DNA from 2 places in the Peribacillus sp. R9-11 genome. Region 2 is predicted to be linked to the other one. Evidence: riboswitches for the same ligand, from Rfam matches in the RefSeq annotation. Region 2 holds a riboswitch; the other holds the start of a gene.
What was found. Region 2 has a riboswitch for thiamine pyrophosphate ahead of tenA (thiaminase II). Riboswitches for the same ligand answer to the same signal wherever they lie in the genome.

Region 1 (3,424 bases), 1.8 Mb from region 2:
TATATTTTGCAAAAGGGGCAGAAAAGATACCGTTATCGATGCTTGGCATTTTTCAGTATATTGCTCCAACCTTAACCTTGTTAATCGGGGTATTTGTCTATCATGAAAGTTTTACAAAAGCACATCTTTTAGCCTTTTTATTCATTTGGTCTGCCTTGGTGGTTTATACGCTTTCCATTACAAAATGGGGGAAGGCAGGGACACGTAGGTTTAAAGAAAAAAGAAACTTTGGTGCATAAAAAGAAAAAAACGCTTGAGGAAATCCATTTCCCAAGCGTTTTTTTTATAGTGATACACGTCACTCTGAAAAAAATTGTTAGTCAGTGTCGAGTTTCACAAGCTATTAAAATAAACGAAAAGTGATTCAAAATCTATATCTTTAATAAGAGAAACGGTTAATCCTACGCTAGAAAAGTTCTCGAGCCTATTTCAGAAACAATTATATTGGATAGGCAGTCATGAAGCGACACGGAGTTATTACGGGGGATATTTGGCTTGAATTGACTATAGTGGGAACTATTTATACTTACAATATGCTTTGTTAGGAACGCTGATATGATGGCATTCCACTTTCTATTGCTATTTAATTCATCGATGATTCCTTGTTGATTGGTAATCCCAATCCCATGGCCATAAAAGAGGTTTTCTCCAAGGAATATCGCATTTTCCCCTTGCCATTCTGGAGTGCTCGGGTCGTAATCTGGGTTTTTGAAGTAAACACAGTCGCCTGGTACATAACCCGTCCCTTCATGAACTCGAAGAATCAAATTCTGCGGATAGTGCCAGTCATAAAGAGTAAGGCCTGAAAAAAGACGGTCAAAATTCTTAGGACCAACCGTATCTAAAACAGCTTTTAAAAAAACAATGACTATCGCTGTCCCGCATTCGAAAGCGTAAAGACTTCCGTTTATGAAAATATCCTCAAGTGCCAGATGAGGGGGTACGCTTGGTTTAAGCTCAAATGCTCCATCTTTTGTAAGTCGCCAATATTGTTCATTGCATACAGAATCCTCGAGTATTGTAAATTCAGGATTACTCTTATCTAACGAAACGGCAGCTTTATTGACTTGCAGCCTCATCTCTATATCGAATTTAAGATCTTCCATTGTCTTATATACAAAAATATTCGGATATTTCCACATTAATTGGAGAATTTCTAATGCTTTTTCAGATATTATACCTGGTTGGATTTGACTGACATCTAACCATTTTTGATTAATTTTTATCATAATCATATCCACCTCTTGGTCACAAAATTAAATGATTAATTCAAGTAGTTCAAGAACTATCTACAGTGTAATAATAATTATTATATGAGTTGCTGAACAATACTGATCAAATTTTATTCCTATTACTGAGGATGATCAGAATGGCCCATCGTTAGAAGAAGCAAATTAGTATTCCCTTTTCTGTATGAATTGATATAATGAGAGAGAAAAGTTCATATGTGCAAGAAATGTAGGGGAGCCGGTATTGCTGGCTGAGATTGCGTCCTTAAGATGCTGACTCTTTGAACCTGATCTGGATGATGCCAGCGGAGGGAACATATTATGACTGACTTTCTGTTTTGTATGTTAACGTCCGAATTCATCCTCGGGCGTTTTTGTTTTTTAATCTATTATTTGGATGGGGACTGGCACCCAATAAAGTTTCGGCATATGGACCTTATATAATGTGTAGGAGGAAAAATAGTGAATAAATTATTGCCACTGATAACTTTGTTATTCCTTTTAGCTGGATGTGGTGCTGGCGGCACTACTGAAAAGGAAGAAGCAGGTAAAAATGAAGACAATAAAGAATTAAAAAAGGTTTCGGTTGTTCTCGATTGGACACCGAATACAAACCATACAGGATTGTATGTAGCGAAGGAAAAAGGGTATTTTAAAGAACAAGGCCTGGATGTAGAAATTATCATGCCAGGTGAGGCAGGAGCTGATAAGCTTGTGGCTTCAGGGAAATCAGAATTTGGCGTGAGCTACCAGGAGGGCATTACACAGGCTCGTGTGCAAGGCGTGCCGATTGTTTCGTTAGCGGCTGTCATCCAGCATAATACCTCAGGATTCGCTTCTCCTGTGGCTAAAAATATTAAAACACCTAAGGATTTTGAAGGGAAAACGTATGGTGGCTGGGGGTCTCCAGTTGAAAAGGCTATCATCGAATCTCTCATGACAAAAGATAATGCGGATGTAAATAAAGTGGAAATAGTAAATACAGGCGACTCGGATTTTTTCACTTCAGTGAAAAGAGATATTGATTTCGCTTGGATTTATTATGGATGGACAGGTATTGAGGCTGAATTGCGAAATGAAAAGCTGAATATGGTTTACTTAACTGATTACTCAGATAAGCTCGATTACTATACGCCTGTTTTGACCACAAATGAAAAGATGATTAAAGAGGATCCAGATACTGTTAAAGCGTTCGTAGAGGCAACTTCGAAAGGGTACCAGTTTGCGATTAAGAATCCTGATGATGCGGCAGACATTTTAATCAAGGCTGCACCAGATCTAGATAAAAAGCTAGTGAAGAAAAGCCAGAAGTGGCTTGCATCTAAGTATCAGGATGATGCTCCTAGATGGGGTGAACAAAAGCTTGAAATTTGGAAGAATTATAGTGAGTGGATGACTGAAAATAATCTTCTTGAAGGTGATTTCGATCCTGAGAAAGCATTTACCAATGAATTTTTACCACAATAGGAGGAACTACAATGGCAAACTCATTAATTAGTATACAAATTATTCCTAAAGGGGAAAATGTCATCCCCTTAGTCGATGAAGCGATCAAAATCATCGATGAATCAGGTGTCAAGTACGAGGTGCACCCGCTTGAAACAACAATGGAAGGTGAGCTTTCTGAGCTTCTGGCCGTTATAGAAAAAATGAATGTGAGAATGATTGAAATAGGTTCGCCGAATGTCATTTCCCAAGTGAAAATATTGTACCAGCCTAGCGGAATCACGATGGATACGTTAACGGAGAAATATCGGCCATGAGCGGAAGAAAGATTTGGAAGAAGGGGGCTCCCTTCTTTCTTTTATTATTGTTGCTAATAGTGTGGGAGTTAGCAACAGGCTTATTAAAGGTTGAAAAATGGCTACTTCCTGCTCCATCAGCCATTTTTATCGAGGGAATAGAGTCGTTTCATAGCCTTTTTGGACACCTTATATCAACTACTAACCTTGCATTATCTGGTTTTTTTATTGGAAGCTGTATTGGCTTAGTAATTGCTGCTCTCTTACACCTTTTTCCTGGTGTAAAAGATGCGGTTTATCCGCTTCTCATTCTATCACAAAATATTCCTATCATCGTTTTGGCGCCGCTTCTAGTCATCTGGTTTGGCTTTGGTATGCTGCCGAAGCTGATTGTGATTTCTCTCGTATGTTTTTTCCCTCTCGCTGTTGCTTCATTGGACGGTTTTCGCCAGA
Region 2 (3,424 bases):
ATTCCTGTAGAATATGGTGGGTTAGGCATTGATATGGTAGGGAAATGCGCCATTCTAGAGGAGTTGGGAAGAACACATAACGGTTATACAACAGTAATAGGCGGACATACGGGAATTGGCGGCGTTGGAATTGTAGAGATGGGAAATGAAGAACAAAAACGCAGATATTTACCTGACATGGCATCAGGTGACAGAATTGGCGCTTTTGCTTTAACTGAACCAAGCGCAGGTTCACATGCCTCAAATCTGAAAACAACAGCGGTTAAAAAGGGTGAAAAGTATATCCTGAATGGAAGCAAACATTACATTACTAATGCTCCAATCGCAGATGTGTTTACAGTAATGGCTGTTACAGATCCTTCTAAGGGTGCAAAAGGAATCACATCTTTTATCGTCGAAAAAGACTCCCCAGGATTTCAACTAGGAAAAATCGAACGGAAAATGGGCCTTCATGGTTCACATTCTTCTGAAATTTTCTTTGAGGATTGTGAAGTTCCAGTTGAGAATGTATTGGGTGAAGAGGGGCAAGGGTATATGAATGCCCTGAAAATCTTGGCGAATGGACGTGCAGGAATGGCAGCACGAAACCTAGGGTCGTGTGAAAAATTACTTGAGATGTCGATTGATTTTGCTCATATGAGAATTCAGTTCGACAAACCAATCTTCGAACAACAAATTATTCAACATTACTTGGCAGATATGGCATTAGATACAGAAGCCCTTCGATCCATGACCTATCGCGTTGCGTGGATGGTTGATCAAAAAAAGAACGTCATTAAAAATGCGGCTATGGTCAAGTTACTTGGTTCAGAAACGTATAATCGTGTAGCTGATAAGGCTCTCCAAATTCATGGAGGGATTGGTTACATTTCTGAATATCCCATTGAACGTTTTTATCGTGATGCACGTATTACGAGAATTTATGAAGGTACATCCGAAATCCAAAAGAATATCATAGCGGCTCAGCTTCATAAACAGTACCAACGATAATTAGGAAAGCAGGATTAATAGTAAAATAAACTTTGCTTAAGGTTAATAGAGAATATTTTTTATGTGATTAAGTTCGATTTCCAAAGAGTATGTTAGGCGATTTTTTATTTAACATATCGTTGGATTTTATACATTACTAAAAAAAACTTTATTTAATAAGTTTGACAATTAGATTGAACGTGTTAATATAAAGGCAAATGAACTAAATATACAATTTGTACCACTAGGGGTGCTTTACAGGTAAAAGTCAATTTTACCGCAGAAGCTGAGATTAAAGTATAACTTTAAGACCCTTAGAACCTGATCTGGTTTACACCAGCGTAGGGAAGTGGGGTCATGAAACAATACGTTTATGTATTATTTCAAGTACAACCACTTTCTTTACGTCGGTAAAGGAAGTGGTTTTTTATTTGCTCAAAAGAGGTGATTATAGGTTACCAATCATTATTTATCCAGTTTCATTGCTTAATAAAATACAAATTTGGAGGTATAGAAAATGAAATTTTCAGAGGTCATTCGTAAAGAAGTAGATCATATTTGGGAAGCAAGCTTCAATCACCCGTTTGTTAGAGGAATTGGAGATGGCACATTGCCAGTAGAGTGTTTTCGTTTTTATGTCATGCAAGATGCATATTATTTATCTCACTTTGCTAGAGTTCAAGCTTTAGGTGCAGTCAAAGCAACAGATTTACATACAACTAGTCGACTAGCAAGCCATGCACAAGGAACATATGAAGCTGAATTAAAGCTTCATGAAAATTTTTCTGAGAGATTAGGTATTACAGAAGAAGAAAGGAAAAACTTTAAGCCTGCTCCTACTGCCTATGCCTACACATCCCATATGTATCGTGCCGCGTATTCTGGCCATTTAGGGGATGTGATTGCGGCCATCTTACCGTGTTACTGGCTGTACTATGAAATAGGTGAAAAACTGCAAGGGTGTATACCTGATGAGCCAATTTATCAAGAGTGGATTGCGGCATACGGAGGAGAATGGTTCCGTACGTTGGTAGAAGAACAAATCGCGAGACTTGATGAGATCGCTGAAAAAGTAACGGAAGAAGACAAAGAAAGAATGAAAGAGCATTTTATCCTTAGCAGTCAATATGAATACTCATTTTGGGAAATGGCTTATCGCTTAGAAACTTGGCCAGTGCATAAGGAAACATTAGAAGTATAAAGGAGATTGACAATGAGAAAAGGGTTGAAATTAACGGATATTTTAGTCACAATCGTGATTGCCGTCGCATTTGGAATAGTTTATATCCTTTGGGGATCGATATATTATTCCGTTAAACCATTAGGGTTACATGTAGATCAATTAATTTATGGAATGTGGTTTATAGCAGGGCCCGTTGCTTTTTTAGTTATGAGGAAACCGGGTGTGGCTCTGTTGGCAGAAATCGCGGCAGCGTCCGGTGAATTCTTTTTAGGTTCACCGTGGGGATTAACCGTACTCTTATATGGAGTTGTACAAGGAGTATTCGCGGAACTGGTGTTTATGGCGTTCAGGTATAAAAAGTTTAATATGTCGGTTGCTGTATTAGCGGCGATAGCTTCATGTGTAGGATCGGTCCTCATGGATTTTGCATACGGAGAAATTGGTGCCCTCTCTCTTTGGAATTTACTATTATTTATGATTGCAAGATTTATCGGGTCAATTTTCTTTGCTGGTGTATTTGCTTACTATCTAGTAAAAGTATTAGAAGCAACAGGAGTAACTAATCTAGTTCGTCCAGTATCAAGTAAGGATTATGCTGCACTGGATCAAAAGTAGAGGTTGATAAGTATGGAACGAATAGCTCTTGTTGAAAAGTTAAGATTGAAGTTTCCCGGTGATGAGTCCTTGATATTCAAGGACTTATCCGTCTCGTTTGATAAAGGTGAAAAAGTTCTATTGTTGGGACCGTCCGGATGTGGAAAGTCTACACTTTTGCAAGTGTTAAGTGGGCTGATCCCACATTCCATTGAAGTCCCGATGAAAGCGAAAGAACTGGAGAGCCCTTCTTCATGGGGATATGTTTTTCAAGACCCAGATAGTCAGTTTTGTATGCCATTTGCAGATGAAGAAATTGCCTTCGTCCTTGAAAACCTTTCCGTTCCTAAGCAGCAAATGAATGAAAGGATTCACAATCATATCCGGCAGGTAGGATTACACTTAGATGATATCCATACAAGTATTGATACATTATCAGGCGGGATGAAACAGCGTTTAGCGATTGCGTCAGTATTGGCACTTGAACCTGAAGTGATATTTTTAGATGAACCAACCGCTATGCTTGATCCGGTTGGAACAAAAGAAATTTGGGGTGTTTTAAAGGAAATTGGCAAAGACAAGACCGTTATTATCGTTGAACATAAAATTGACCATGTTTTAGAATTTATCGAACGAATAGTGCTTTTTAACGATAACGGTCAAATCATTGCTGATGGT

Region 1: linked by a shared signal. The riboswitch ahead of RE409_RS20925 (ABC transporter substrate-binding protein) and the one ahead of tenA (thiaminase II) in region 2 are both predicted to bind thiamine pyrophosphate.

Annotation. Positions count from the first base shown of each region.
Region 1 covers NZ_CP133763.1:4,297,634-4,301,057, reverse strand. The annotation lists gene rarD (EamA family transporter RarD) at 1-239, shown strand, start outside; gene RE409_RS20930 (protein-glutamine gamma-glutamyltransferase) at 402-1,229, opposite strand; TPP riboswitch at 1,451-1,560, shown strand; gene RE409_RS20925 (ABC transporter substrate-binding protein) at 1,692-2,696, shown strand; gene RE409_RS20920 (thiamine-binding protein) at 2,708-2,992, shown strand; gene RE409_RS20915 (ABC transporter permease) at 2,989-3,424, shown strand, end outside.
Region 2 covers NZ_CP133763.1:2,537,083-2,540,506, forward strand. The annotation lists gene RE409_RS12340 (acyl-CoA dehydrogenase family protein) at 1-990, shown strand, start outside; TPP riboswitch at 1,206-1,334, shown strand; gene tenA (thiaminase II) at 1,487-2,170, shown strand; gene RE409_RS12350 (ECF transporter S component) at 2,183-2,767, shown strand; gene RE409_RS12355 (ABC transporter ATP-binding protein) at 2,780-3,424, shown strand, end outside.